Regions from separate parts of the Aeromonas sp. 25-248 genome, predicted to be linked through region 1. Evidence: predicted binding sites of a transcription regulator. Region 1 holds the regulator's gene; the other holds the start of a gene.
The links. Region 1 encodes MetJ, which represses methionine synthesis genes. Its sites were predicted from a motif close to AGANNTCTAGANNTCT; they were not measured.
Positions count from the first base shown of each region.

Region 2: a site for MetJ is predicted at 9,607-9,622, ahead of metA (homoserine O-acetyltransferase MetA). Genes of this name have one in related genera too.

Region 1 is NZ_JBRKTB010000014.1:5,934-21,285, forward strand. Features, by position in the region: gene ACVDHI_RS16905 (LysR family transcriptional regulator) at 1-897, opposite strand, end outside; gene ACVDHI_RS16910 (NADH:flavin oxidoreductase) at 1,013-2,119, shown strand; gene yrfG (GMP/IMP nucleotidase) at 2,199-2,867, opposite strand; gene nudE (ADP compounds hydrolase NudE) at 3,015-3,623, shown strand; gene cysQ (3'(2'),5'-bisphosphate nucleotidase CysQ) at 3,668-4,480, shown strand; gene ACVDHI_RS16930 (aromatic amino acid transport family protein) at 4,892-6,160, shown strand; gene ACVDHI_RS16935 (tRNA-binding protein) at 6,244-6,582, opposite strand; gene ACVDHI_RS16940 (AraC family transcriptional regulator) at 6,667-7,425, opposite strand; gene metJ (met regulon transcriptional regulator MetJ) at 7,461-7,784, opposite strand; gene metB (cystathionine gamma-synthase) at 8,008-9,186, shown strand; gene ACVDHI_RS16955 (bifunctional aspartate kinase/homoserine dehydrogenase II) at 9,186-11,639, shown strand; gene ACVDHI_RS16960 (LrgB family protein) at 11,707-12,396, opposite strand; gene ACVDHI_RS16965 (CidA/LrgA family protein) at 12,389-12,790, opposite strand; gene ACVDHI_RS16970 (LysR family transcriptional regulator) at 12,919-13,794, shown strand; gene ACVDHI_RS16975 (substrate-binding periplasmic protein) at 13,810-14,640, opposite strand; gene ACVDHI_RS16980 (hypothetical protein) at 14,624-15,352, opposite strand, start outside.
Region 2 is NZ_JBRKTB010000006.1:106,547-121,898, reverse strand. Features, by position in the region: gene ACVDHI_RS11065 (DUF484 family protein) at 1-25, shown strand, start outside; gene xerC (tyrosine recombinase XerC) at 18-995, shown strand; gene ACVDHI_RS11055 (HAD-IA family hydrolase) at 1,091-1,801, shown strand; gene ACVDHI_RS11050 (hypothetical protein) at 1,873-2,277, shown strand; gene ACVDHI_RS11045 (gamma-glutamyl-gamma-aminobutyrate hydrolase family protein) at 2,428-3,198, opposite strand; gene yidA (sugar-phosphatase) at 3,562-4,371, opposite strand; gene ACVDHI_RS11035 (DUF342 domain-containing protein) at 4,485-6,149, opposite strand; gene ACVDHI_RS11030 (hypothetical protein) at 6,267-6,506, opposite strand; gene ACVDHI_RS11025 (metal-dependent hydrolase) at 6,544-7,059, shown strand; gene ACVDHI_RS11020 (competence/damage-inducible protein A) at 7,056-8,231, opposite strand; gene ACVDHI_RS11015 (HD-GYP domain-containing protein) at 8,260-9,504, opposite strand; gene metA (homoserine O-acetyltransferase MetA) at 9,649-10,596, shown strand; gene ACVDHI_RS11005 (phosphatase domain-containing protein) at 10,602-11,120, opposite strand; gene ACVDHI_RS11000 (Lrp/AsnC family transcriptional regulator) at 11,270-11,740, shown strand; gene ACVDHI_RS10995 (LTA synthase family protein) at 11,796-13,760, opposite strand; gene ACVDHI_RS10990 (DUF2442 domain-containing protein) at 14,019-14,297, shown strand; gene ACVDHI_RS10985 (alpha-amylase family glycosyl hydrolase) at 14,415-15,352, shown strand, end outside.

The DNA of each region.
Region 1 (15,352 bases):
GGTGAGCGCCTCGATGACGTAGTCGAGGAAGTGGCCGACCAGGGCCGACTCGGCCCGGCGCTGGGTATAGAGGGCGTAGAAATGGGCCCCCTTGGGGCGATAGTCCGGCAGCACTTCGCGCACCACCCCCTCGGCCAGCTCGGCCGCCACCAGGTAGCGCGGCAGGCGGGCTATCCCCAGTCCCTGGCGCATCCCCTGGTGAATCGCCTTCTTGCTGCTGAAGGCCAGTTCGCCCGCTACCTCGAGAGGGATCTCGCGCCCCTGGGCAAGCAGGGGCCAGCACTCGTGGCGGCCGTACTCCTGGCTGCGGGTGATGAGACTGTGCTGGTGCAGATCCTGCGGTGTGGTGAGGGGCGGGTGGCGGTCCAGGTAGTCGGCGCTGGCGCAGAGCACCAGATCGTCCACCGCGATGGGGCGCGCCAGGTAGGGCTGGGTGCCGAGCTCGGTGCTGCGAAACGCCACGTGCAGGTTGTCGCGCAGCAGGTCGGCCGGGGTATTGCTGAAGTCGGCGATGATCCGCACCTCCGGGTGGTCGGCGCGAAAGCGCAGCAGCACCGGAGTCAGCACCACTTCTCCCCAGAGATCCGGCGCCGTGATGCGCAGCTCCCCGCACAGTGCCGAGCGGCGGCGCTGCAGGCCGTCCAGCAACTGCTCGTGCAGGGCGATCATCTGGTCGGCCTGGCGGTAGGCGAGCTCTCCTGCGTCGGTCAGTTGCACCCGGCGGGTGGTGCGACTCAGGAGCACGCTGCCGAGGCTCTGCTCCAGGTGGCGCAGATCCTTTGACGCCTTGCTCGGGGTGATGCCGAGGCGGGCCGCCGCTGCGGCGAAGGAGCCACAGCGGACGATGGCGACCAGCAGGCGCATCAGGTAGAGGGTGTCGAGCTTGTGATGACTCATGAGGGGTGGCCTATTGTGTCTTGCTGGGAATGAATGTCTTGCTTGTGTGCCTGATTATATCCTGGTGGCCCGGGTTTATAGTGGCCGCATGCCATTGCGATCCCGGGAGAGGACGATGAACAAGACACTGGGCGACAGCTTCCACTTCGAGCGAGCCGGATTGCGGCTCAAGAACCGGGCCGTGCTGGCCCCTTTGACCCACAACATGAGCGGCGCAGGTGGTGATCCCGGCCAGGCCGAGCTCGACTGGCTGGCGCGCTGCGCCCGTGGCGGCTTCGGCCTGCTCATCGCCGCCGCCACCCAGGTGCAGCCCGGCGGACGCTGCTGGGCGGGGCAGCCTGCCCTGATGACGGACGCCCAGCAGCAGGCCTTCACGGCCCTGGCCGACAGTGCGCGGCAGGCCGGGGCGCTGGCGGTGGTGCAACTGCATCACGGCGGGATGCGGGCTCTGCCCGAGCTGAACGACGGGGTGCCGGTCGGCCCGTGCGCGCTGGCGCCGGGCGGGCGTTACCCCCTCGGGGTCAAGGGGCTGAGCGAGGAGGAGATTCTGACGCTCATTGACGCCTTTGTGATCGCTGCCGAGCGGGCCCATGGCGCCGGCCTGCACGGGGTCGAGCTGCACGCAGCCCATAACTTCCTGCTCTGCAACTTCCTCAACCCCCTGCACAACCGGCGCACCGACCGCTGGGGGGGCAGCCTCGCGAACCGGGCGCGGATCCTGGTGGAGATAGTGCGCGGCATTCGCGCCCGTCTACCCCGGGGTTTCCTGGTCGGGGTGCGTCTTTCCCCCGAGAGCTATGCCCATATCCAGGGCATCGAACTGGCCCATCAGCTGGCGGTGGCGCGCCTGCTGGCGAACGAGGGGCTCGACTACCTGCACTTCTCCATGGGGGACAGCTTCAAGGCGGTGGCGGGGGATCCCGACGGCGGCGCCCTGCTGGAGGCGGTAAGGGTCGGGTTGGCCGGGCGGGTGCCGCTCATGGTGGCGGGCAAGATTCGCGACGCAGATTCGGCGGAGCGGGCTCTGGCCGGCGGCGCCGATCTGGTGGCGGTGGGCACGGCGGCCCTTGGCAATCCGGACTGGATGGAACGGGTGAGCCGCGGCCTGCCTCTGCATGCAGCCCCTTTCACGGCGGCGCACCTCACGGAGGTCGGCTTCACCCCAAGCGCCCTCGACTACCTGGCCGGCATGGGGGTGCTGGCCCCGCGCGATGCGGCCTGAGGGCTTTCATGAACGGTATGCGCTCGGCAGGCTGTTGAGCTGATGTGACAAGGCCCTCGTGAAGAGGGCCTTGTGCGTGTCAGGCGCCGAGAGGGAGCAGGTCGGCGTAGTCGTCGAGCGCCGGGAAGTGCTGGAAGGTGAGCGGCGGCATCTGGCTGTCGGGGTGACGGATGCCGAGCTGGTGGGCGATGCCGAACTCGGCCGAGGCGGCCAGGATCCGCTCGCTGTCATCCACGAAGAGGGTGCGGGCCGGGTCGAACGCCAGCCGCTCGGCCAGTGCCTGCCAGCAGTGCTGGCTCTCCTTCGACCACCCGAGCTCATGGGTGCTCACCATCAGATCGAGGTGCTGGGCGAGGCCGAGGCGTGCATCCTTCACCGACAGACTGGCGGGATGGGCATTGGTGAAGAGTACCACCTGCTTGCCGGCGGCCTTGAGTGCGGCCAGGAAGGGAATGACGTTGGGGCGCCACTGGATCTTCTCCAGGATCTCCTGTTTGAGGGCGCGGATGTCGAGCCCGAGCGTCCGGGTCCAGTAATCCACGCAGTACCAGTCGAGGGTGCCGTTGACCGCATGATAGTGGGTGTCTATCTGCGCCTTCGCCTCGGCCAGCGGCAGGCCGAGTCGCTCGGCGTAGCGCGCTGGCACCAGGGTTTGCCACAGGTGGCTGTCAAAATGGAGATCGATCAGGGTGCCATCCATGTCGAGCAACACGGTATCAATCTGGTGCCAGGGCAGGGGAGTCGACATGGGGCCTCGCGATGTCTGTGGTGATGGGAAAAACGGGGCGCATTATAACGGATTTTTCAGGCATCTTTCCCCTCTTTGCCCCGTGGTGTTCGGCAGGGGAGTCGTTTACTCTTGAAACACGATTTTTTAACGAGCAGTCAGCCCCCGATGAGCGATCCCCACAAGCGCAATCCCGTCCACCTCAGTGTCGAGACCATGGCCCATGACAAGAGCAAGCCGGAGATCCTCAAGGCCGAGATCGTGGCCGAGAGCCGGCTGTTCAAGGTGGAGTCCCTTCACCTGAAATTCTCCAACGGCGAGGAGCGGGTCTACGAGCGGATGCGCGGCGGCAACCGGGGGGCCGTCATGGTGGTGCCCCTGTTCGATGCCCACACCCTGCTGCTGGTGCGCGAGTACGCGGCGGGCACCCACTCCTACGAGCTGGGTTTCCCCAAGGGATTGATAGACCCCGGTGAAAATGCCTTCGAGGCGGGCAACCGGGAGCTGATGGAGGAGGCGGGCTTCGGGGCGAGCAGCCTGACCCTGCTCAAGCAGGTGTCGCTGGCGCCGGGGTATTTCTCCAGCCGGATGGACATCTTGCTGGCGCGGGATCTCTACCCCGAGCAGCGGGTCGGTGACGAGCCCGAGTCTCTCGAGGTGATCCCCTGGCCCATCAACCGGATCGACGAGTTGCTGGCGCGACCGGACTTCACCGAGTCTCGCAGCATCAGTGCCCTGCTGCTGGCCAGCAAATGGCTGGCGGAGCAGGGAAATTAGCCCGCAGAGGGTCTGTTTGGCAATCAGAGGCAGAGGTAAGCACCATGCAGGAGTTGTTGGCCTGGATACCCGAGGTCAAGGAGATCGCTCGTGAGGCGGGCAGGATCCTTCACGAGATCTATCGCGGCGGTCAGTTCGAACGCCAGTTGAAGGAGGATGCGACCCCGGTCACCAGTGCCGATCTTGCTGCCGATGCCTACCTCAAACAGGCGCTGGCAGCGCTCACTCCCCATGTCCCCGTGCTGACCGAAGAGGCGGCCGACATCCCCTTCAGCCAGCGTGCGAACTGGCGCCAGTACTGGCTGGTGGACCCGCTGGACGGCACTGGCGAGTTCATCGCAGGCAGTGGCGACTTTGCCACCCTGATCGCCCTGGTGCGGGACAATGTCCCGGTGCTCGGGGTCATCTACGCCCCCGAATCCGATCTGCTCTACTGGGCGGTGCGTGGTCACGGCGCCTTCAAGGAGGCGAACGGCGAGAGCCGTCCCATCAGCGCCATCCATCATGAACACGATCAGCCTGACTCCCTGGTGGTGGCCATCAGCCGCCGCCAGAAACTGGAGAACCTGACCCGTCGCCTCAACCCGGCCATCCACTACGAGCTGATCCCGCTCGGCTCCAGCTCCCTCAAGTCCTGCCTGGTGGCGGAAGGCGTGGCGGATTGCTACGTGCGCCTGGGCCCCACCGGGGAGTGGGATACCGCCGCCGCCCAGTGCATCGTGGAGGCGGCAGGGGGGCGCATCCTCAGCCTGGCGCTGCAACCGCTGAGCTACAACGAGACCGAGTCGCTGGAGAACCCGGACTTCATCGTGATGGGGGACCCGGATCTCGCCTGGGGTCGCATTCTGGCCCACTGACGGGTCGACCAGCTCGCAGGGAATGCAATCAGGCGACCACAGGGTCGCCTGATTGCATTGGTGTGATCCACTGGCTGGTTGCGGGGATTTCAGGGAGATTCGCTAGTGATGGCGATAACGGCAGTGGATCATCACATCCAATCTGGCTGCACTGGCATAAATTTCAGTAAATTCTGAAAACATGCATTTCATCGAAACAAAAAATCGACGTCGATTTTGATTTTGGTTTTATATTCCTAACTTTTGGTTAATGTCAGGATTAATTGAATAATCCGGGGTGAAATTTCCTCCCAATCTCACTGGTGGAACAGGGCTTTGCCAGTGAGATCTGCCAGCCTCCCTTTTTGAGAATTAAATGCTAAAGGAGCACAATATTTTTAGATTTTAATACTACGTAGAAGTGATTTATCGATGAGTTTATCTGCAGACGTCTCACGGGAGCTGTCCGGTTCCCCCTCCACCATGGCCAGCACCGGCTGGCGTCGCCACGACACCCACTGGGTCATCAGCCTGTTCGGCACCGCCGTCGGCGCCGGCATTCTGTTCCTGCCCATCAACCTGGGTCTGGGGGGGATCTGGCCCCTCGTCATCGTCGCCGTGCTGGCCGGTCCCATGACCTTCCTGGCCCACCGCGGGCTGGCGCGTTTCGTGCTCTCGTCGTCGCGCCCCCAGGCCGACTTCACCGAGGTGGCCGAGGAGCATTTCGGCAAGATGGCCGGGCGCCTCATCTCGGCGCTCTATTTCCTCTCCATCTTCCCGATCCTGCTCATCTACGGCGTCGGGCTGACCAACACGGTGGAGAGCTTCATGGTCAACCAGCTCGGCCTGGCCTCCCCGGATCGGGTGATGCTCTCCGGCGTGCTGGTGTTCGCCATGATCGCCGTGATGCTGGCAGGCGAGAAGGCGATGCTGCGGGCCTTCGCCGTCATGGTCTACCCGCTGGCTGCGATCCTGCTGGCCCTCTCCTGCTACCTCATTCCCCAGTGGCAGTGGCCGGAAGTGACCGCCTTTGAAGGCTCGAGCTTCCTCAACACCGTCTGGCTGGCGTTGCCGGTCACCGTGTTCGCCTTCAGCCACGCCGCCGCCATCTCGGGCTTTGCCAACGTGCAGCGCCGGGAATACGGGGAGCAGGCCGAAACCAAGAGCGGCCTGATCCTGCGCAACACCACCGTCATGCTGGTGGGCTTCGTGCTCTTCTTCGTCTTCTCCTGCGTGCTGAGCCTCTCCACGGCCCAGCTGGCCGAGGCCAAGGCCCAGAACGTCTCCGTGCTCTCCTATCTCGCCAACATCACCGACAACCCGGTGATCGTGACCCTGGGGCCGCTCATCGCCTTCATCGCCATCAGCTCCTCCTTCCTCGGCCACTTCCTCGGTGCCCGCGAGAGCCTGAAAAGCCTGATCGCCAAGCCCACCGGCCTGCCGCTGGCGAAGGCGGACAAGCTCGGCATCGCCCTGATGTTCTTCGCCATCTGGGGCGCCGCCATCATCAACCCGGGCATTCTGGGGTTGATGGAGACCCTCTCCGGCCCCGTCATCGCCATGATCCTCTTCATCATGCCGGTGGTGGCCATCTACAAGGTGGAGGCGCTGGCCCGTTTCCGTCACCGTTGGGTCAACGGCTTCATCCTGCTGACCGGTGCCCTGGCGGTCTCGGCCCTGCTGTTCAGCCTGCTGAAATAAGCCAGGCCGTCAGCATCAAACAAGAGAGGCGACCCCGGGGGTCGCCTCTCTTGTTTCTGCTCTCTGGTTGCCTTGCTGTCGTCTCACCCCAGCTTGGCGCCGTTCTCCACCGTCTGCTCGGGGATGGCGATCACCACGGCGCCATCCGGGCGATAGAAGCCGGTCAGCAGAAACTCCGACTGCATGGGGCCTATCTGCTTGGGGGGAAAGTTCACCACGGCGACGATCTGGCGGCCCACCAGATCCTCCGGTCGATAGAGGTCGGTGATCTGGGCGCTGCTCTTGCGCACCCCGAGCTCGGGGCCGAAATCCGCCCACACCTTGTAGGCGGGGCGGCGCGCCTCGGGGAAGGGCTCGACCCGCACCAGGGTGCCCACCCTGAGCTCCACCATCTCGAAATCCTGCCAGCTTATGGTCTGCATCTTGGCTCCTCGTTGCCCATACCTTGCATGAGCCTCAGCATGCCTCGAATGCCCGGGGATTGTCTTCGGCAAAGAGCCGACTGATTACGGCAGGCGGCCGTTTTGCTGGCGCCAGAGGGAAGGGGTCAGTCCGGTCTCGGCCAGGAAACGCTCGGCAAAGGCCCCCTGGTTCTGGTAGCCGCAGCGGCTGGCCACTTCGCCGACGGGCAGCCGGGTGCGGGCGAGCAGGGTGCGGGCCAGTGCCATGCGCCGCATCCTGAGGTAGTGGGAGACGCTCGTGCCCACCTGCTGGCGAAAGGCGTGTTTGAACTGGCTCAGGCCGAGGCAGGCGATGGCGGCGAGTTCCTCGTTGGTGAGGGGGTCTGCGAGGTGGGCTTCCATATGACGCTGCACCTTGGCGATACGAGGGGCTATGCGGGGAGCGACGGCGGGGCCCATGCCGCGTCCCTCGGTCAGCAGCCCGAGCCACACCTGATCCATGCCGGCCACGTGGCGCCCCTCGGCCACCATGCGGTGCAGGAAGGCGAGGTAGTGGCGCTGAGCCTCATCCAGCTCGACGAAGGGGTGGTCCCCCAGGGCGGCCGGCAGCCAGTGGCTCTCCTGCACCAGAAACACGTGCGCCGGGTCGGCGGCGTAGTCGTGGCGAAGGCCAGGGGCGATGATGCAGGCAAAACCGGGGGCGAGGCGACATCCCCGACCCTGCACCTCGATCTCGAGGGGGCCGACGAGGGGGATCACCAGCTGGGCGTGGTCATGACTGTGGCTCTGCATGTCGCTCTGGTAGTGACGCAGGCTGAAGGGGGAGGCGGCAGATAAGCATGACGCGGCACCGGGCCGCGTCATTGAAAGGGATGCATCGTTTGCCATGGGCAGCCGCATTACTCGGCGTCGAAGTCTTCGATCTCTTTGCCAAGGGCTTCCATGATGGCGCGGGCCTCGGCGGGGACGCTGTCCGGATGATCCTTGCGCAGATCGTCGTCACAGGGCAGCGGCTGGCCGGTGAAGGCGTGCAGGAAGGCTTCGCAGAGCAGCTCGCTGTTGGTCGCATGACGCAGGTTGTTCACCTGGCGACGGGTGCGCTCATCGGTCAACACCTTCAGCACCTTGAGCGGGATCGAGACGGTTATCTTCTTGACCTGTTCGCTCTTCTTGCCGTGCTCTGCATAGGGGCTGACGTAGTCGCCGTTCCACTCTGTACCCATGTTCCACCTGTAGTCGTTTGGCCGTGAGCGCGGATTTTAACCCTTAAGGAATTCAATGGCAATCCAACAGCAAAGCCATTTAGACGTCTAGAAGTGTTGACGGCTTTTTTAAGGTGGCGTAGTGTGGTGCACCATGGGCCGGCAGTCCGGCCAGCGAAAATGAGAGCGGGGCTGGACGACCCACGAGGCGGACCGGCTCCGGCAACCCATCAAGGAGAGTGACATGACCCACAAGGCCACCCTGGCGGTACGCACCGGGATTGAGACAGACACGCAGCACGGTGCCGTGGTGCCCCCCATCTACCTCTCCAGCAACTACACCTTTGCCGACTTTGGCGAGCCCCGTCAATACGACTATGCCCGCTCCGGCAACCCGACCCGCACCAATCTGGCGGACGCCCTGGCGGCCCTGGAAGGGGGGGCCGGCGCCGTGGTGACCGGCACCGGCATGGGGGCCGTTCATCTGGTGACCACGGCTCTGCTCAAGGCGGGGGATCTGCTGATCGCCCCCCACGACTGCTACGGCGGTACCTGGCGTCTGTTCGAGTATCTGGCGGCCAAGGGCCACTACCAGGTGCAGTTCGTGGATCAGGGAGACGAGGTGGCGTTGGCCGCCGCGCTGGCCCAGAAACCCGCACTGGTGTGGGTGGAGACCCCCTCCAACCCGCTGCTGCGGGTGGTGGACATCGCCGCCATCGCCGAGGCCTCCCACGGGGTGGGGGCCCAGGTGGTGGTGGACAACACCTTCCTCTCCCCCTTGCTGCAACAGCCCCTGGCCCTTGGTGCCGACGTGGTGGTCCACTCCACCACCAAGTACATCAACGGCCACTCCGACGTGGTAGGGGGTGTGGCGATCGCCAAGGATCAGGCTCTGGCCGACTCCCTGGTGTGGTGGGCCAACTGCCTGGGGCTCACCTCCGGTGCCTTTGACTCCTACCTCACCCTGCGGGGCCTGCGCACCCTGGCTCCGCGCCTGCGCACCCATCAGGAGAACACGGATCGCATCCTCGCCTTCTTGCAGCAGCAGCCGCTGGTCAAGCGGATCTATCACCCCAGCCTGCCGAGCCATCCGGGCCATGACATTGCGCGCCGTCAACAGTCCGGCTTTGGCGCCATGCTAAGTTTTGAGCTCGATTGCAACGAGACGGGGCTGCGCGCCTTCCTCGCGGGACTGCGCCTCTTCTCGGTGGCGGAGTCCCTCGGCGGGGTGGAGAGTCTGGTGGCCCACCCGGCCAGCATGACCCACAGGGCCATGACCCCGGCGGCCCTGCAGGCGGCGGGTATCAGTGCCCAGTTGCTGCGCCTGTCGGTGGGGATCGAACACGGTGAGGATCTGGTGGCCGATCTGGCCCAGGGGTTTGAACAGGCGCAGTTGGCACAACAGGCAGAGCAGGTGAAGTAATGGAACAACAACAAGGAGAGTGTGTGGTGGCAACAGAGGCAGTCTTCAAGCGGCGCCATGTACACAAGTTCGGCGGCAGCAGCCTGGCGGATCCGGTCTGTTATCGCCGGGTCGCCAGCATCGTCGAGCAACAGGTGGGGGGCAACGAGCTGGTGGTGGTCTCCGCCGCGGGCAAGACCACCAACCGGCTGATCCAGCTGGTGGAGCTGGCGGAAGCGGGGGATGAGGCCGCAGGCGAAGCCATCACCGCCCTGCACGCCTATCAGCAGAGCCTGATCGACGGCCTGCTGGAAGGGGAGCTTCACCTCGATCTGAGTCAGCAACTGACGGACGACATGCAGCTGATCGCCAAGACCCTGGAGGGGCAGTTTGACCGCTTCGAGCGCAACGGCCTGCTCGCCTTTGGCGAGGTGTGGTCCGCCCGCCTGCTGGCTGCCCTGCTCACCAGCCGGGGTGAGGCGGCCGCCTGGCTCGATGCTCGCAGCTTCCTGCGCGCAGAAGACGGCGCCCTCATCAAGGTGGATACCGCCCTCTCCAGCGAGCTGCTCAAGGCCCGCCTGGCGGAGCACGCCGGTCGCATCGTGGTGACCGGCTTCATCGCCGCCGACATGGAGGGGCGTTCCCTGCTGCTCGGGCGCAACGGCTCCGACTACAGTGCCAGCCTCCTGGCGGCGCTGGCGGACGGCGAGTCCACCACCATCTGGAGCGACGTGGCCGGGGTCTACAGTGCCGACCCGCGCCGGGTGAAAGAGGCGCGTCTGCTGGAGCGCCTGAGCCTGGCCGAGGCCAACGAGCTGGCGCGCCTGGGCTCCTCGGTGCTGCATTCGCGTACCCTGCAGCCGGTGGCCGACAGCCGTCAGCGCCTCACCCTGCGCTGCAGCTACAATCCGGACGAAGGCTGCACCCACATCCTGCGCCGTGCACCCCGCTCCGGCGGTGCCCGCATCGTCTCCTCGGTGGATCAGATAGCCCTCATCGAGCTCAAGGTGCTGCCGCAGACTGACTTTGAGCAGACAGTGGCGGCCATCGAGGCCCATCTGGCCCGCCATCGCCTCCATCCGCTCACCCTGCAGCGCCAGCCGGATCGGCGGGTCCTGCGTCTGGCCTACACCCTGGAGGTGGCACAAGGGGCCTTCGAGGTGCTCCGTGACTTCCAGTTGCAGGGCAACTTTACCGGCCTCATCCAGAAGGAGGGGTTCAGCCTGGTCGCCCTGGTGGGGGCCGGCGTCACCGACAATGCCGAGCAGTGCCACCGTTTCTACCAGCTGTTGGCGGATCAGCCTCTGGAGTTCGTGCAGGTGGCCAAAGACGGCCTGAGCCTGGTGGCCGTGCTGCGCCAGATCGTGCTGGAGCCGCTGCTCATCGCTCTGCACAGTGCCCTGTTCAGCCGCCCGACCCGGGTCGGGCTGGTGGTGTTCGGCAAAGGCAATATCGGTGGTCACTGGCTGGGGCTCTACGCCCGCGAGAAGGCGCGCCTCGAGCATGAGCTCAATCTGGCGCTCACCCTCTACGGGGTCTTCGACTCCAAGGGCGGGCTGCTGGACGAAGAGGGGCTGGATCCCCTCAAGGTACAGGACAACTTCAATCCCAAGCCGCTCATCTGGCCGGAGCTGCTCTCCCAGCTGGAGCAGCACAGTTTTGACTCCCTGATCGCGCTCGACATGACCGCCAGCGAGACGGTGAGCCGCTACTACCCGGACTTTGCCCAGCTCGGCATCCACATTATCGCCGCCAACAAGTTTGCCGGTGCCGCCGACAGCGAGTTTTACCAGCGCATCAAGCAGACCTGCCGCGACCATCAGGTGCAGTGGCGCTACAACGCCACCGTGGGGGCCGGGCTGCCCATCCAGTCCAGCATCCAGATGCTGCGTCAGAGCGGTGACCGCATCCAGGGGGTTTCCGGCATCTTCTCCGGCACCCTCTCCTGGCTGTTCCAGCAGTATGATGGCACTCGCCCCTTCTCCGAACTGGTGGACGAGGCGTGGCAACACGGCCTGACCGAGCCGGATCCCCGGGAGGATCTCTCCGGTCAGGATGTGCGCCGCAAGCTGCTTATCCTGGCGCGGGAGGCGGGCTTCGAACTCGACTCCGCCGACATCGAGCTGGAGAACCTGGTGCCGGTGGTCCTGCGCAAGGTGAGTGCGGATCAGTTCATGGACAGGCTCAAGGAGCTGGATGACCCTATCCAGACCGCCTTCGAGGGGGCGCGCCGGGTCGGCAAGGTGCTGCGTTATGTCGCCCGCTTCGAGCACGACGGCAAGGCCCGCGTCGGGCTGGAGGCGCTGGAGCCCCATCACCCGTTTGCCAACCTCTTGCCCTGCGACAACGTGTTCGCCATCGAGAGCGACAGCTATCGCACCAACCCCCTGGTGATCCAGGGGCCGGGAGCGGGCCGGGAAGTGACGGCCGCCGCCATCCAGTACGATCTCTGGCAGATCTGCTCCAGCCTCTGAGGCTGCGTGACACGATGCAATGAGAAGAGGCGCCCCAGGGCGCCTCTTCTGTTATCGGGTGGCGGAGTTACCAGAACAGCCGGCCCAGGAGGGGGGCGAGCAGCACGGTGGCCATGCCGGCGATCATCATCACCATGCTGGAGACCACCCCCTCCTCGTTGCCCATCTGATAGGCCCTGGCTGTCCCGGCGCCGTGGGCCGAGGCACCAAAGCCCGCGCCTTTGCCGAGGCGGCTGCGGATGGCGAGCACGGTGAGCACGCTTTCTCCCACCGCCATGCCGATGACGCCGGTCAGCACCACGAACAGGGCGGTGAGATCGGCGTTGCCACCCACGGAACGGGTCGCCTCCACCGCGAAGGGGGTGGTGATGGATCTCATGGCCATGCTGCGCTGCAACAGCTCGGAGAGGTTGAGCCAGCGGGCCAGCAGCACTGTGCTGCCCACCGCCATCACCACGGACGCCACGACCCCGACCGAGAGGGAGAGCCAGTGGCGGCGCATCAGCTGGCGATTCTCGTAGACGGGCACCGCGAAGGCGACGGTGGCAGGGCCCAGCAGCCAGAGCAGCCAGTGGGATTCGGCCATGTAGTCCCGGTAGGGAATGTGGAACAGCATCACCACGGCCACCAGCAGGGTGGGGGCCAGCAGCAGCGGCATCAGGGGCAGGATGCGCTTTTTGCCATAGAGCCACTTGCTGGCGTAGTAGAAGAGCAGGGTCAGGGCGAAGCAGAGCAGGCCGAGCAGGGTATCAGACATGGCGGCGACTCCGGCGGGCCAGCTTAAGCTCGAGGCGATAGACCCTGTCCACCACCAGCGCCGTGGTGCCGAGCACCAGCACGGTGCTGACGATCAGGACCACCATGATGCGCCACCCCTCCTGCAGCAGCAGCTCCTGATAGTTGACCACGGCCACCACGGCGGGGACGAAGAAGAGCAGCATCTCCGCCAGCAGCCAGCGGGCCCCGGCACTGAACCACTGGGCCTTGACCACCCCGAGCAGGATGCAGACCAGCAGCAGCAACATGCCGGTGAGGTTGGCGGGCAGGGGCAGGTGCAAGGTGCGCACTGCGATGTCGGCCAGCAACCAGATGGCCGCCAGCAGGGCGATTTGGAAGGGGGTTTGCAACCAGCGAAGGCAGAGGGTTTTCATGGCAAGCGTCTTTCTGTGAACCTGCTCACAGTATAGAGAGGGACCAAACCTGCAAAAAATGAATTTAAATTATCAAAATCATGCCAAAGAGGCATGATTTAGCCAGCCATCCCCGTCAAGAGAGCACCATGGATATTCGAGCCCTGCGTTACTTCGTCGAGCTGGTGCGGGAGCAGAGCTTCACCCGCGCCTCCGAGAAGCTGTTCGTCACCCAGCCCACCATCAGCAAAATGATCCGCAACATGGAAGAGGAGCTGGGCCAGCCCCTGCTGAGCCGGGTCGGTCGCCGCTTCACCCTGACCGACAGCGGCCAGGTGCTGTTCAATCGGGCCCAGACCATCCTGGCGGAGATGCAGCAGCTGGAGGCGGAGCTGGCGGATCTGCAGAGCCTGCAATCCGGGCGTCTTGCCCTCGGCATCCCGCCCATGGTGGGCCATGTCTATGCGGATCTCATCCGTACCTATCGCAGCCGCTACCCCGGCGTGGAGCTCTCCATCGTCGAATATGGCGGGCGGCGCATCGAGCAGGCGGTGCTGGCGGGGGAGCTGGATCTCGCCATCACCATGCTGCCGACTAGGGAAGAGGGGGCCCTCTGCGCCCTGGATCTGGACAGTTACCCCATCCGGGTGGTGCTACCGGACCTGCCCCGCTGGCGCGAGGGTGGCGAGATCCGGCTGGAGGCTCTGCGGGACGAACCCTTCCTGCTCTATACCCAGGCCTTCACCCTGAGCGAGCGGCTGGAGCAAGCCTGCGAGCAAGCCGGGTTCGTGCCCCAGGTGGCGGCCCGCAGCAGCCAGTGGGACTTTCTCACCGCCATGGTGCGAAGCGGCATGGGGGTCGCCTTCCTGCCGGAGCCCATCTGCCGGCGGCTGACGCCGGACGGCCTGGTGTTGCGCCCTCTGGCCCCGGCGCTGAGCTGGCGGCTCGGGGTGATCTGGCCAGGGGATCGCTACCTCTCCCGCACCGCCGAGGCCTGGCTTTCCCTGTGCCGCGAACAGGGCTGAGGGGCGGGTCTGGGGTTAGGGGGTCCCCTGTGACGCCATGCCTGTGACGAAGCGGGCATAGGCTGCGGAGTGTCGCACCTCCTCAATCTCGTCCCACACCTGTTGGCTGAGATCGGGGTGGGCCTGATGGAAGGGGTGGGAGAAGATGAGGTAGTAGGGTTTTTCGACCAGGGGAGGGGTGATCCGCTCGAGTGTGGCCTGCAACTGCGGGTGGGCGGCCAGGGTCCGTTCTGCGACCCCGGTTTGCAGGGCGGCGGCAACGGCGCGCTGCATCGCGACCTTCTTGAGCAGGATCAGTGGCTCCCTGCTGGAGTCATCCACCCTGATACCGCTCTCCCGCAGTTGGGCGACGATGGAGAAACCGGACTGCGCCGCAATGACGCCATGGGCGACGAGCTGCCGGCCATCCCAGCGAACCTGTCCGCCTTTTGGCTGGTAGAGGCTGTAGCTCTCGGTGAGCAGGCGCTTGGCGGGATCAGGTGCTCCGTGTCGCATGGGATAGACCCCTATGGTGCGAGCACGCTCTTCGCTGTAGCTCAGCTTGACGGCGGCATCGAGCTGGCCCTGGCTGACGAGGGAGAGGCAGCGTTTCCAGGGAAGGGGGGTGAGAATGATGGGATGCCCGATCCGGTTTGCCACCTCCTTGAGGTGGAACTGCACTATCCCCTCGCCGGACATCAGCAACCAGGGAGGCGAATCGCTGTTCTCCATGCAGGCACGAATGCTGCCGGGGGCGGCCATGACGCAGGTCGGCAGCAACCAGAGCAGCAGCGCCAGGCAGAGAGTGCGCAAGGGGAGCCTGCCTGACAGGGGAGAACCGGCGAGCCAGTCAGGGAGCGATGCCAAAGTCATCCCTCATCGGGTCATAGAGATAGGCGCGGTAGTCGGTGCTCTCGTCGGGCAACTGCGGGTTGGTCAGCCGGAAGATCTGGCGTGAATCGAGCCGGGCAAAGACCAGGGAAGGCTGGAAATGATGGCGCCAGAGGCGCTGCAGGGAGCCATCTTTCCAGGCCAGTTGCAGGCCGCGCAAAAGGCGCTCGCGCTCCTTGCTGTAGGTGGCGTGGCTATAGAGGGAGTGGATGAGCGGATAGAAGAGGGCGACATGGCTATCCACGGTCAGCCCCGGCAGGCCGGGTCTGTGGTTTTTCCACTCGCTCAATATCTCGTTGGCACCACGGCAGAAGAGATCGATCCGGCCACGGGCCACCAGGCGAAACAGTGACTCATAGTTATCCACCTCCTGCACCCTGAAGCCGTTGTAGCGCAGGATGTCGGCATCCCGCCAGCCTGTGCCCACCCCTTGCGTGAACTGCTGCAACTGGGACAGGGTGTGAACCCCGGCAAGTGCCCGGGCACGGGCGCTGCCGACAAAACAGACCCGGTAGCCGAGAACGCCCAGATCGATGGGGAAGGGGACCAGGCTGACACCGGGTTGAGGGATCTCCTGGGGCCAGCTGTCGACGATGAAGAGGGCATTCTTGCCCGGCGTTTGCACTTCGAGCCGCATCCTCGCCTTGTTCATCCTGATGGCATCGAGCAGTTCATAGTCGCCGTAATC
Region 2 (15,352 bases), on a different contig from region 1:
CCTGCCCGAGCTGGCCCGTGGCTAAGGCAACGACCCGATCCCCTGCCAAGACGCCCCCTGCCGCCGACCCCCTGCCGGTCGCACTGGCGGGGGAGCTGGACGCCTTTATCGAATACCTGCGGGTCGAGCGCCAGCTCAGCCCCCACACCCGCAGCAACTATCAGGCCCACTTAGAAGCGATGACCGCCGAGCTGATGAAGCTCGGGGTCGACGACTGGGCCCGGCTCGAGGCGAGCCAGGTGCGCAGTCTGGTGACCCGGATGCACAAGGGGGGGCTGGCGCCCCGTTCCCTTGCCACCAAGGTGTCGGCCCTGCGCAGCTTCTGCGACTGGCAGGTGCGCCAGGGGCGGCTCACCGCCAACCCGGCGCGGGGCATCGTCACCCCCAAGCAGGGGCGGCCCCTGCCCAAGAACCTGGACGTGGACGAGATGTACCAGCTGCTCAACATCACCGACGAGCAGGATCCACTGGCGGTGCGGGATCGCGCCATCATGGAGCTGATGTACTCCTCCGGCCTGCGCCTTGCCGAGCTGGTGGGGCTCAACCTCGCGGACGTGAAGCTCGAGGAGCGCCAGCTCAGGGTGATCGGCAAGGGCTCGCGGGAGCGGGTGCTGCCCATCGGGCGGATGGCGGTGGAGTGGTTGCACAAGTGGCTCAAGGTACGCCCCCTGCTGGCCGGTGACGAGGGGGAGGCATTGTTCGTCTCCAAGCGCAGGCAGCGGCTCTCGGCCCGCTCGGTACAGGAGCGGCTCGACGGCTGGGGCAACAAGCAGGCGCTCAATGCCCACGTGCACCCCCACAAGCTGCGCCACAGCTTCGCCACCCACATGCTGGAATCCTCCGGCGATCTGCGGGCGGTGCAGGAGCTGCTGGGGCATGCGGATCTCTCCACCACCCAGATCTATACCCACCTCGACTTCCAGCATCTGGCCAAGGTATATGACAGTGCCCACCCGCGAGCGAAGCGGGATCCGGAAACGCCGGAGGATGAGTGATGTGGTGTGCGATCTGCGGGGATGACAATCTCCACGTCGCCCGGGTCAGACGGGAGCTCGCAACGCCAGAGGATGAGGAGTAAAGAGGAACAGCCATGCAGTTTTACCGTCGCTGGCAGCCGGTGGCCGCCATCTCGTTCGATCTGGACGACACCCTCTATGACAACGGCCCCGCCATCACGCGGGCGGAACAGTGGATGCTGGACCACCTGCGCAGCGAATACCTGGCTACCGCCATGCTGGACAAGCCGCGCTGGCTCGCGCTCAAGCGCCAGTTGCTGCTGGACCACCCGGCGCTGAGCCACGACGTCAGCCTGGCGCGCCAGCGGGGCATTCGCGAGGCCCTGGTGCAGGGGGGCATGGAGCCCGGGCTGGCGGAGCAGCAGGCCCGGGCGGTGTTCACCGGCTTCATGGCCGAGCGCTCGAAGATAGAGGTGAGCGAGGCGACTCACGCCCTGCTGGCTCGTCTGGCGGCGCGCTACCCGCTGGCGGTGATCACCAACGGCAACCTGGATCTGGAGCAGGCGGGCCTGGCTGGCTACTTCACCTTGGTCTGCAAGGCGGGAGCGGGAGCCAGAATGAAACCGGCTCCCGACATGTTCGTGCAGGTGCAAGAGGCCCTGGGGCTGACCCCCGGCCGCATCCTTCATGTGGGGGATCACCCGGTGACCGACGTACTGGGGGCCAGGCTGCACGGCTTTCGGGCCGCCTGGCTCAACGAGAGCGGTCAGTCCTGGCAGTCGTTGTCGCTGCTGCCGGATGTGGAGCTGGGGCAGCTGCAGGATCTGGCCACCCTGCTGCTCTGAGCTGGGGGTGAGGGACAGATTCCGTGATCTATATCTGGCAATAACAACAAGGGAGCAAGGGCGTGAAGGGAATGAAGGGTGTCATCTGGCTGGCGATCCCCATGATGCTGGCGGGATGCGATCTGGTGCAAGACCGTTACCGGATGGAGTTCAGGGACGGATCCTGGCGGGAGATCGCCATCTCCCCGTTTTCCGACGAGGCGCGCTGGCGCGAGGGGTGTGCCACCGGCGAGATCCAGGTGGACATGACCCTGCCCCTGAAACGGGGCAAGGTGGTGAATGGCCGGGAGCAACTGCTCATCGGCGGCGAGCTGTTCGAGCTGGAGGATGCCCGTCTCTATCGCGGCAACGGCATGGTGCTCGGGCAGGCCCCGGACCATATCCAGCGGGGCCTCAAGGGGCTGGATGTCTGCCGAACCCTGCGCCCTGATCGCGGGGCCCTGCCCAAGCTCAAGGGCAAGGGATTTGGCGACTAGCCCGTCTGCTGCCTGAGCGGGCGGCAGGCGTCGCCGAAGGCAGTGGACAGCTTGATGGCGTGGAGGTTCACAGGACCGCCACGTCGGATGCCTCCGGGCAGCCCCCGATGTACGGGGCCCTGTCCAGGCTCAAGGGCAAGGGGTCGGCGACTAGCCGACCTGCTGCCTGAACCGGCGGCAGGCGTCGCCAAAGGCGGTGAAGAGCTTGATGGAGTGGGGGTTCTCGCTGGCCTTCCACTCCGGGTGCCACTGCACCGCCAGCAGGAAGGGGGAGAGAGCGGGTGCGTGGATCGCCTCGATCAGCCCGTCTTCGGCATGGGCCAGGGGGGCCAGCCCCTTGGCCAGCGTCTTGATCCCCTGCCCATGGAGGGAGTTGACCGGAATCGACGGCTGCCCCATCAGCTCGGCCAGCCAGGTACCGGGCACCAGCTCGACCTGATGGCTCTCGCCATACTGCTCGTCCACCGGGTCATCTGCATCCTCCCGATGATCGTCATAACCCGGCTCGCAATAGACCTTCTGGTGAATGTCGCCTCCCAGAGCCACGTTGATCTCCTGCATGCCGCGGCAGATCCCGAGGATCGGCAGGCCACGGTCGAGGGCGGCGCGCACCAGGGGAATATCGAACAGATCCCTGTCCCTGTCCTGGGGCTTCTCCGGGGTGAGGTTCTCCTGGCCATAGAGGGCAGGATCGATGTTGGATCCGGCACCGCTCAGATAGACCCCGTCGGCGAGGTCCAGATACTGCTCCAGATCCTCGGTGCCACAGCAGGTGGGCACCAGCAGCGGCACGCAGCCGCTGATCTCCACCAGAGGCTTGATGTATTTGTGGGTCATGACCTGGTAGGCGTGGCCACTGCGGGCCTGGGCCCCCATGGTCATCAGCACGACGGGTTTGTTATGGGCACTGGGGTTGGGCATAGGTCACCTTGGCTATCCTTGGCGGTCTCATCCTGCGCCTTGGGAAGGCCCTTGCCGCCTCTGCTCGCAAGGGCATGCCTCAAGGCATGGTCGTGGGATCAGGGTCGCGCCAGCGTGCCAGAATCGTCGGTCAGCCTTGGCAACGACAGCCTGGATCCTGCCTCCAGTCTGCCAAGGCCGTTCAATATGTCAAACAAAATGATGCAATTATGTTAACCGTTGATGTCGGGATACGGCTGTGAGTCCCATTTAAAGGGGCTTGAGGGGGAATGCCTGGTGCGGCGAGAGATTTGATGGTGGATATATTAAACATCTGGCCGGGCGGCCGGATAGCAGAAGGGGCCCACAGGGCCCCTTGTCGACTCAGGCGTTCAGGATGAAACGTTCGATCACCTGGGCGACCCCGTCTTCATCGTTGCGCCCCGTGGTGTGCTGTGCCAGCGCCTTGATCTCGTCGGTGGCGTTGCCCATGGCGACCCCGAGTCCGGCGTAGGCGATCATGTGGTGATCGTTGCCCGCATCCCCCACCGCGATCACCTGGGAGGCATCCAGCCCCAGGTGCTCGGCCAGGGCGGCGACGCCGGTGCCCTTGTTGCTGCGCTTGTTCATGAACTCGAGGAAGTAGGGGGCGCTGCGCACCACGGTATAGCGCTCGTGGAGTTCGGCGGGCAGCTGGGCGATGGCACGGGAGAGCAGGGGCTCTGGGTCAATCATCATCACCTTCATGATCTGCTCGTCGTCGGGCAGGGTGGCGAAGTCCACCAGGTTGATGGGTTGACCGATGAGGCGGGATTCGTGCTCGGTATAGGGGCTGATCCTGGGGCTGATGAGCCCCTGGCGGACGGAGAAGCCGTGGATGTTCACCCCCAGCTCACAGGCCAGGTGGGCGATGGCACGGGCATCGCTGCCGGTCAGCAACTGGCTGCGGATGATGCGTTGCTCGGACACCTGCTGCACCAGGGCGCCGTTGTAGCAGATGACGTAGTCATCCTGGCCGGTGAGGCCCAGCTCGGTCAGGGCGGCGGTCATGCCTTCCAGCGGGCGGCCGGAGGCCAGCACCACGGTCACGCCCCTGGCGCGGGCTGCCGCGATGGCGGCCTGGGTGCGGGGGGAGATTCGGCCCTCTGGGGTCAGCAGGGTGCCATCCATATCCAATGCGATCAGCTTGTACATCTTCTCACTACCTGAGTCTGGCCGGCCCGCCCGATGGGGCCATGGGGAGGCCGAGTGTAGCGAAAATCGCCGCCGGGATCACGCCGCCTGCCGACGCGGGGGCACGTTGCCCCTCAGCGCTGTCCCTGGTAGGGGGTCAGTTGCAGCTGATCTTCCCGGATGGCGAAGTGGATGGGGCCGTGCTCGATGTCGACCCTGTTGTGGTGGTGGGCCATCTCCACCTCGACGCCGGGGAAGAGGCGCTGGGTGGCGATGATGTCCATGTTGGCCATGAGCGCTTGCAGCTCCCGCTGCGCCTCGGCGAGCTGCTCGTCCAGGCTCTTGCTCTCGTCGAACTGGCGGGTGCGCAGCGCCTTGATCTTCTGCAGGGTCTCGGGATTGCGCTTGTCACGAGGCAGTTGCAGCAGCCGCAGGATGAGATCCTGCAGCTTGTCTATCTGCTCGGCGCAGGTCTGTTTGCGCTGGCGCAGCGCCAGCTCCTGCTCCTTCTGGCTGAAATAGCCACCGAGGATCTGCAACCGGGTCCGATTGGCCGCCGAGGCTCCGAGCACCGGTGCCATGATGAGCCGGTTGGCGATGTTGATGCCGCCGATGAGGTGCCCCTTGCGCATGGCGCTGTCCCCCACCTTGAGATCCTGGCCGCTGCGGCAATAGCAGTGGCTGAGCTGGCTCAGGATATGGATGTCGCCATCGGCCTCCAACCTGGCGTACTGGGCATAGCTGGCGTGGATCTCCCCCCCGGCGTTGAGGTGGCAGAGGTATTCGTCGTCCGCCAGCTTGCGCCCTATGATGCCGTTGCGCACCGTGATGGTGCCGCCGGATTCGATGTAGCCGCCCTCGACGAAGCCGCCGATCACCACGTCCCCGCTGGTCTTGACGCGCATGCCGGGCATGACGTCCCCGGTGACCAGCAGGGATCCCTCGAACTCGACGTGGCCGTGGCGGATGTCGACCTGCTTGACGTTGAGTACCTCGTCGACCCGCATCCCGGCACGCTCCTGACAGGGGAGTCCCGGGCGTGTCGCCAGCAGCAGGTCCGGATCCTCGGGGGAGAGGCAGGTGCCGTCACCCGGCGTCATGGCGCTCTCCTTGCCGTGGCGGGCGGTCAGGGTCTGGCCCGTCACGGTGAAGCCGTCGATGCCCTGGGTGGCGGGGTGCCTGCGCATCAGCAACGCCCCCGCCTTGACGGTGAGCAGGGTGCCGAGGTCGCGCATGTCCACCTTGCCGTGATCCCGCTCCTGGGGTTTGAGGATCCGCTCGGCTGCGGTCTCCACCAGCCGCTCCAGGCGGGTATCCAGGCCGTGCCTGGCGGCCTTGCCGAGGGCGATGACGGGATTGAGCTGGGCACCGGGGGCCGCCTCACCCGCTGCCTGGATGGCGGCGGCAAGGAGTCGCTCGCTCACCCCCTGCTTGACCGTGCTGGCCGCCAGGGCCTCCTGCAACCGGGCCAGGGTCAGGGGCTGGCCACCCCAGTCCGCGGTGATCTGCGCCCTGGCGCTCATCTGGTCCTTGTCCACCTGGATGAGCAGCCTGGCATCCTGGCGCCGGGCAATGGGGACTGGTGGATGCGCGGGGGCATCCGGCTCTGCGATGAGGGCGTTGAGCAGGGTGACGGCTTCGCGGATCCCCTCGCCGAGGGGTTCGTAGCGCCGACAGTTGGAGAGTCGCAGCAGGGCCAGGACGTCGCTTTCCTGGATGGGCTCGGTGAGGCCCGGGGTGATGCGCAGACAGACATAGCTCATGTCGGCCGACAGCTGAAACCACGCTTTGCTTAACACCGGGCCCTCCTTCGTTGTCCCTGTCCGGTTTGCCCCATGTCGGGGCCTCTCCTTGCCGGCATCCGATGCCGCCGGGGCGGATCCAACGCGCAGTATTCGGGTATTTTTCCTTCCGGGTCAACGATCTGAATGCAAATGGGTGAGCCGGGTTGAGGAAATATCGGCTGACGGGAGAGGGGCGGAGCCGGCCATGCCATGGGCTCCATTGCGGTTTTTTAGCGCAATATGCTGATGTTTTATGCTTTCGCTATCCAGAGTGTCCATCACGTTCAAGGAGGCGACGCAAATCACCTTGCCAGGCAGGAAGAGAAGGATTTTAATCTGCCGCCGCCCCAGGGCGAGGACCCTGGTCGCCATCGATCAGCCCCTTTTTCTGTCCAACCGAACGAGCCCCATGACCGCCCAAGGCCACCTGCTGTTTTCCGTCACCTGCGTCCTGCTTGCCCACAAGGTCGGGCTGACTCCGGCCCTGGCCGATGCCAGCCTGTGGCACATCGTCCCCATGGCCCTGGCGAGCGCCCTGCTGCCGGATCTCGATCACCCCCGTTCCCTGCTCGGGCGGCAACTGCCCTGGATCTCGGGGCCGCTCTCCCGGCTGTTCGGCCATCGTGGCTTCACCCACAGCCTGCTGGCGGTGGGGATGGGGGTCTGGGGGCTGGCCCAGGTGGAAGCCCCCTGGTTGCTGTCGGGGGCGGTGAAGGATGCCCTCATCGTGGGCTATCTCAGCCATCTGCTGGGGGACTGGCTCACCCCCATGGGCATTCCCCTGCTCTGGCCCTGGCGTCGGCGCTTTCGCCTGCCCGGCCTGCCCCTCAAGAGCGGCGGGGGCTACGAGAGGGCCTTCTGCCTGCTGACCCTGGCGCTCGCCGGGTACTGGGTCCATGGCGGTGCAGGCTTGGCTCACTTCTAGCCCCGGGCGCCCTCCTGGCCCCTGGCCGTTCGGGTCAGGGTGAGGTAGTCGGCGAGCACCGGCAGCCCCAGCAGGTGGCGGCGCAGCATGTCGAGGGCGGCGAAGGCGAGGATCCGGCGACCGCTCGCGGGATCCGGGTGGCTGACCCTGAGCGTCTGGCCGTGCAGTTGCCCGTCGGCGCAGAGCAGCAGCGGCACGCCGTCCGGCCCGGCACGGCCTATGGTGAGGCTCAGGGGGGCGGCGGGCACCGCCAGTTGAGTCAGATCGTCGCTCAGGGTGTGGCTGAAGCCGGCGGTCAGGGCCGGGTGCCCGTGACACATGGCCAGCAGGGCGCCCCGGCTCTCCCCTTCTTGCAGGTGCAGCGACCGCTCCCCCAGCAGGGCCAGGATCTGGCTGGCAGGCGCCTCGTTGCCACGCCCTACCAGCCAGGGGGCGATGGCCGCAAGCAGCCTCGCCTCGGCGGCGTCCATGTCGGCGGTGCTGGCACCGTGGCCGATGAGCTTGAGCTCGATGAGAGGCATGGAGGAGCGGTAGCCCAGCTCGATGCCGGCAGGCCAGGGGGCCGCATCCAGCATGTCGCTGAGGGCGGACTCCGAGACGCCGAAGGTGTAGAAACGGCGCAGCTCGGTGTCCGTCTCTTCCCCGGCCAGCGCCTTGAGGCGGGGCATGATCTGTTCGCGCACCATCTGCTTGAACTCGAACGGCACGCCCGGGGTGAAGAAAAGCCGGCTCTGGCCGTGGCTGGCCGGGTGGCGGACCACAAAGCCGCAGGCGGTGCCCACCGGGTTGTCGAGGATCTCGCAGTCCCGGGGCAGCCAGGCCTGCTTGGTGTTGCTCCGGGCCATGGTGCGGCCCCGGCTGGCATAGCGTTCGGCCATGGTGGCGAGCCAGTCCGGGAACAGGGTCAGGGGCTGGTCAAACGCCTCGGCCGCGGCCTGGGCGGTGAGGTCGTCCGCCGTGGGGCCGAGCCCCCCGCACACCAGTACCACCTCGGCGCGGTTGGCGCTCTCCTGCAGCACAGCTGTCAGATCCGCGAGGTTGTCCCCCACGGTGGCGCGGCGGCGCACCTGCCAGCCCTGCTCCAGCAAGAGGGCGCTGAGCCAGGCGGCATTGGTGTCCACCACCAGGCCGGTCACTATCTCGTCGCCTGTGCTGATGATCTCGATGCGCATGGGGACTCCTTGGGTGGGGCCAGCCCTCTCAGGGCTTGCCGTGTTCGAAGTAGTAGCTGATCCGGGTGCGGGGATTGAGGTATTCGAACACCGCCGGGGGCAGGCGTTTGGGCTGGATCACCTTGGCGATGGTCAGCCCGGCCGCGTCGAGGTCGATGATGGCCGCCTCCTGGCGCGGAATGCGGGGGTCGTATACCAGCACGGCGGGGTAGAGCAGGCGGGAGGCGTTGACCGACATCACCAGCCCCACCTGGCCGTTGGAGAGCTGCACCACGCTGCCCGGGGGGTAGACCCCCATCAACCGGATCAGCATGCCGAGGTGATCGGCGTTGAACTGGGACTTGCGCTGCTTGTAGAGGCTGCCGAGAGCCGCGTAGGGCACCTTGGCCTCCAGGTGGCAGAGGTTGTCGTACTCGTTGATGAGGGAGACGATCTGGGTGAGGGGATCGAGCTGATCCCCCTTGAGCCCCTGGGGGCCGGTGCCGTCCAGGTACTCGTGGTGGTTCTGCACTATCTGCTTGGCCGCTTCCGGAAAATCGCTGACCAGCCCCAGCAGTTCCAGGCCGTAGCGGGGATGCTGGGCCATCAGGTTCTGCTCCGGCTTGGTCAGCGGCTCCGTCTTGCGCAGGATCTGGCTCGGGATCCTCAGCTTGCCGATGTCGTGGAACAGGGCCCCCATGCCGACCTGACGGATTGCCTCGGCCGGCAACTTGCACTCCCGGGCGAGCAGCATGCTGAGCACGCTGACGTTGAGGGAGTGAAACTGCAGGCTGTTGCCATCATCGCTGTCTGAGACCAGGTGCAGCACCATCTCGTCCACCGAGAGGAGCTGCTCCGTCATGGCGTTGATCAGCTCCTGGGCCTCGCTGATGGCGTTGAGGGGGCGGGACTGGATCTTGCCCATGAGGTTGCGCACCTGGGCCAGGGATTGGCGGAACTGTTTCTCGCACTGCTGCAGGTCGCGGCGATAGCGCTGCAACTGCTCGATGCGCCGCAGTTTCTCCTGCTGCATCTCCTCCTGGCGGGCGACAAGACCCTCTCCCTCAACCTCATCTGCCTGGGACTGGGTCTGTCCGAGGGGCTTGGGCGGCGTGTCGCTCTTGTCGGGAATGATGGTCACCAGCTTGAGGCCAAGGCGACGAATGAGCTCGATCTCCTCCTCGCTCTTGAGCTTGAAGCTGGAGAACAGAAACGGGTGCTCACGCCATCCCAAAGGCAGGGAGACATAATTGCCGACTTGCAGCCGTTCTACGGAGATCTTGATTCCTGTCATGGGGTTGGGCACGAGGGACACACTGAGCCGTATGCTAGTCAAAGGGCGGGGTGAATACAAAAGGTATCTGATGACAGCGGGAGCGCTTTATTATAGGCTTCTAGATGTCCAGACATATTTACCGATGCAGTACAGGGAGTCAGCATGCCGATCAAGATCCCGGACCAGTTGCCCGCCGCCGAAGTGCTGGGGCAGGAGAACATCTTCGTGATGACGGAATCCCGGGCCGTCACCCAGAACATCCGCCCGCTGCGGGTGCTCATCCTCAATCTGATGCCCAAGAAGATAGAAACCGAGATCCAGCTGATGCGGATGCTCTCCAACTCGCCCTTGCAGGTGGACGTGGATCTGTTGCGCATCGACGATCGGGAGTCGAAAAACACGCCCCAGGCGCACCTGGAGAACTTCTATCACGACTTCGAGCAGGTGAGAGGCAACAACTACGACGGCATGATCATCACGGGGGCGCCGCTCGGGCTGGTGGAGTTCGAGGAGGTGGTCTATTGGCCCCGCATCGTCGAGATCATCGAGTGGTCCCATCAGCATGTCACCTCCACCCTCTTCCTCTGCTGGGCGGTGCAGGCGGCGCTGAAAGCCTTGTACGGCATGGAAAAGCAGACCCACGGCGAGAAGCTCTCCGGGGTCTATCGCCACCACCGCCTCGACGAGCACGAGGCGCTGCTGCGTGGCTTCGATGACGAATTCGTGGCGCCCCACTCCCGTTATGCGGCCTTCGACGGGGATCTCATCCGCGCCCACACCGATCTGCAGATCTTCGCCGAGTCGGAAGAGGCGGGTGTCTATCTGGCCGCCACCAAGGATTGTCGCCAGGTGTTCGTCACCGGCCATCCGGAATATGACGCCCTGACCCTGGATGGGGAATACCGGCGGGATCTGGCGGCCGGGCTCACCCCCGTCATTCCGGTCAACTATTACCCGAACAACGACCCGAGCCAGACCCCGCGCGCCACCTGGCGTAGCCACGGTCACCTGCTGTTTTCCAACTGGCTCAACTATTACGTCTACCAGTTGACCAGCTACAAGGTGGAAGACATCGGCAAGGTGTTTACCTACCAGCAGCCCAAGGGATAGAGCCCTCAGTCCGCCCCGGCCAGCCGCCGTCCACGGGTATCGAGCCAGTGACGGTGGCAGGCCAGGGTGAAGGCCCGTGGCCGTCTGGCCCGGATGAGGGTCATGGCCTCCTGCTGGGGCAGCCCCTGGGTCATCAGCACCAGGGCGGCCGCCAGCCCGGTACGCCCGCTTCCGCCGTGGCAGTGAATGGCAAGGTGCCGTCCCTCGCGCAGCAGGGCGAGCAGTCGGGGTTGCACCCCGGGCCAGGCCTGTTCGAAGGCGGCATCCGGTGCCTCGTCATCCGCAATGGGCAGATGGAACCAGCTCATGCCTCTGGCCTGCACCAGCTGCCCGAGAGAGAGGGGCCCGCACAGGGCCAGCTCTTCTTCCGTCATCAGGGTAAGCACCCCGCCGGCACCGGCCAGCTGCAACTGGGCAAGGGCGTCGGCCATGGGGACCTGCTGGCTGCCGGGGCAGGGGGTGAGCAGGAGCTGGCCGTCGAGCCGTGGAATGTCCAGGCTCCAGAAGGGATGGGCACTGAGCATGGGGTTCCTCGTGGTGGCCGGGATCAACGGGATCGGCATCCCGCGGGTGCGGCACAGCATAGAGGGGCCGGAGGCGATGTCAATCTGCGTTGTGTTCGGCCCGGTTTACGGGCAGAGTCTAAAAAAATCGAGCGATGCAAGGAGTAAAGATGAGAAACCTGGATCAACTGGACTTGGACATCCTGGCCCATCTGTTTCGCGATGCGGGCATGACCAACAAGGATTTGGCGGCCCTGGTCGGGGTGGCGCCGTCCACCTGTCTGGAGCGGGTGCGCAAGCTGCAGCAGGATGGCGTGCTCAAGGGGGCGCACTGCGAGGTGGATTACCAGGCCCTAGGCGGACACATCCAGGCCATGGTCTCCCTGCAACTGGCCCGTCACAGCCGCCAGATCATCGATGCGTTTCGCGACGCCATCCTGGCCCTGCCCGAGGTGATCAGCCTGTTCCATATGGGTGGCAAGGATGATTTCCTGGTGCACCTGTGCGTCTCCGATACCGAACACCTGCGCAATTTCGTCTTCGATCACTTCACCTCCCGGGAAGAGGTGGTCCATCTCGAGACCTCCCTGGTGTTCGAGCACAGGTTCAGCCGCTCGCTTCCCTGCTTCCCCCACCCCTGACGGGGCGAGCCGCAAGAAAAAACCGCCCGAGGGCGGTTTTTTTGTGGGCGGTTCCTCAGTTGAGAGCCAGCCGGCTGTCCTGCGCCGTCCGGTAGAGCCCCTGCTGATAGGCCAGGCTGCCCCACAGGACCAGCCCCAGGGTGGCATCCTTCATGGCGCCCGGCTGCGGCGCCGGGGTGAGCGTCTCGGTCGCATCCTCGTAGATGAAGCCTTCCGGCGCCCGCTCGGGCTGCAGGATCACCACATCCTTGCCGCGCATCAGGGCGAAGTTCTTGTCGTATTGCATGATGGCGCGCCCCGGCCAGTCGGCGGGCATGCGGGTGAGATCCTTGCCCAGCATGGGGTAGTCGGCACTTATGCCCATGAGGGAGAGCAGGGTCGGGGCCATGTCGATCTGGCTGACGATGCGAGGGTCCTTTCTCGGTGCTATGCCGTCCCCCAGGATGACCCCCGGGATGTGGAAGCGGGGGATGGGCACCAGGCTGGCTCCCCCGACCCGGCTGTCGTGATCGGCGATGACCAGGAACAGGGTGTCCTGCCAGTAGTCCGATGCCCTGGCCTTCTTGAAGAACTCGCCGACGGCGTAGTCCGCGTACTTGGCGGCGTTGTTGCGGGTCTGCTTGGGCTGCTCGTACAGGGCGATGCGGTTGTCGGGGAATTCGAAGGGATCGTGGTTGCTGGAGCTGAACACCAGGCTGAAGAAGGGTTTGCCCTCCTTGTGCAGCGCCGCGAAGGTCTCGTTGGCCTTGGCCATCAGATCTTCATCCGAGGCGCCCCAGGATCCCTCGAACACCGGGTTCTTGAAGTCCTTCTGCTCGACGATGGTGGTGAAGCCGTTGCCGAGGAAGAAGCTGCGCATGTTGTCGAAGTGGCTCTCGCCACCATAGATGAAGCTGGTGTCATAGCCTCGCTGCTTGAGCAGGTCGGCGATGGTGAAGAAGTTGGTCTGGCTCTTGCCGAGCTTGACCACGGCCTGGGCCGGGGTCGGCGTGAAGCCGGTGAGCACCGCCTCGATGCCGCGTACCGAACGAGTACCGGTGGCGTAGAGCTGCTCGAACGCCCAACCCTCTTTCGACAATGCATCGATGTTCGGGGTGAGCGGCAGGCCGCCGAGGGAGCCGACGAACTGGGCCCCCAGGCTCTCTTGCAGCAGGATCACCAGGTTTTTGGGCTTGCCCTGGTAGCTGGCCGTGTTGAAGGTCTGGCTCGGCAGATCGGCAGAGGTGAAATCCCCGAGAGGGCGACCGCTCTCCTCGCGGACTATCTCGAGTACCTGATGGTCAGCCATCTTGCCGTAAAACTGGCTGGCGTCCTCCTCGGCCCCCATCTGCTTGATGGCAAAGAAGAGGGAGTAGGCGGAGTTGACGGTGAGGGCGTTGACCAGGGGATCGTCGGCAAAGGCCACCATGGCCGGGTTCAGGGCGCGATGGCCGAGACTGGAGCGGGCGCCGAGAAAGCCGACGGCGAGGATCAGCAGGGCGAAGGCGGGGCGCCAGTACCAGCGGGGGAAGCTTAGGTCACGCACCAGGCGGCCGCTCAGCCACCAGCCACCGCCGAGTACGGCGCCGCTGAAGATCACGGCCAGCAGCAGCTCGCCCTTGCGGCCAGCCCACAGCATGGAGAGCACCTCCTTCGGATAGATGAGGTACTCCACATAGAGGCGGTTGGGGCGCACCCCGTATTCGGTGACGAAGGCGGGAGTGGAGATCTCGAGAAAGAGCATCAGCCAGAGCCCCAGGGTGAGCCAGATCCGGATAAGCTGCATCCAGAGCCGCCCCGGCGCGTGGGGTCCGGCCAGCAACTGGGTCAAGACGGCGGGTACGCCCCAGACCCAGCAGAGGGTGGCAACGTCGACGCGAATGCCTTGCAGCAGCATCTCCTGCCAGCCAGAGACGGCATCCACCCGTTCCAGTTGCCAGAGCCCCAGGCCAAGGCGGCTGACGGTCAGGGAGATGAGCGCGATCAATGAAAATACGGCGATGGGCCAAACCGGTCCCAGCCATTGTCTGATGGTGGTCATATTGTTCCTGCAAACCTGTTTGCGCCCAGTCCCCGGACGCATTGTTGTTATGGTGCAGGAGTATGACAGTGGCGCCTGGCAAAGGTTGCATGGGCATGGGGTATACATGGAAAAGTTGGCACGTTTTATGATTTTTTTGTGACGGGATGCAGGGTTCGAAGAGAGCATAAAACGCTGGGAAAACTGTGATCCTGCTGGCACATCGAGACAAGGGTCGTGCCTATAATGGCGCCGAATTTCTCAATCGGAGCCGAAGGGATGCCGGTCTTCATCGATGTGGAATATATGCAGGGCTGGTCTTTGTTCGTGGTGCTCTCCGACGGCACCACAGGCGTGCTGGATCTCACCCCCTGGCGCGGCCAGCCGCTGTTTGCGGCCATGGAGACCGAGCGTCGCTTCGCCCGTGTCTTCATCGATGATCGCCATCAACTGGCGTGGCCCACGGGCTTCACCCTGGCGGCCCACGAGGTCTACCACCTGATCCTGCCCATCGACGAGCGCGCCGCCTTCCCCGATCGCAACATGCATCGATTCTGACATGCTAACTCGTTGAGTCAGGTAACGTTTTCAGTCACAGACCCGCGTCGGTCAGGTCGATATCATGACCCCAGTGCGGCGCTTTGGGCGCCCATCCACCACAGCGGGAACATAACAATGAAACAAGGAACGTTGCGTCGTGGCGGCCTCATCGGGGCCGCCCTGTTACTGACGGCTTGCGGCAGCGGGGGAGGCGGTGGCAGCAGTGACCCCCAGCCCCCGGTGGTCAATCCGCCCCCCGCGTCGGCCAGCCGCGCCTGCTACGGCAATGATCAGCCAGCCTGCAACCTGCGCACCTACCAGGTGATGGTGGAGTCCTTCGTCGACGGCGACGGCAGCGCCAACTACGGCGTCGGTTACGGCCCCTCCCGGCACAACGGCGATCTGCAGGGGATCATCGACAGCCTCGACCACATCAAGAGCCTCAACGTCAACGCCATCTGGCTCACGCCGGTGTTTGACTCCTGCGCCGGTCAGGCCGGGGACGACCGGCTGGATGCCACCGGCTACTTCGCCTGCGACTTCTTCAACGTGGATCCCAACTTCGGCAGCAACGCCCAGCTCAAGCAACTGGTGGACGGGGCGCACCAGCGCGGGCTCTATGTCTTCCTCGACGGGGTGTTCGGCCACGTCAACAAGGTGGGGGTGAGCAAGCCTTCACCAGAGGGGCGGCTGCCTGCCCTCAAGAGCGGCGGCGCAGGCTACCCGGGCCAGCTGGTGGATTACGGCCAGCCCGAGAGTCTGGCCTACTTCAAGGAGGTGGCCCGTTACTGGGTCGAGCAGTACGGCATCGACGGCTGGCGCCTCGATCAGGCTTATCAGCTGGGGCTGGATGACTGGCGCGCCATTCGCAGCGAGGTGGCCCAGGCCAGCGCGGCGCGCAAGGCCGCCGGCCAGCAGTGGGGCACCCTCGGCTACATGGTGGGGGAAGTGTGGAAGGGCGCCGACGAGATCCGCGCCCAGGCCTATGGCCCGAGCGACAACCCGGCGCTCTCTTCGGCGTTCGACTTCCCCCTGCGCTACGGCCTGGTACAGGCGCTGGCGGTGGAAGAGTC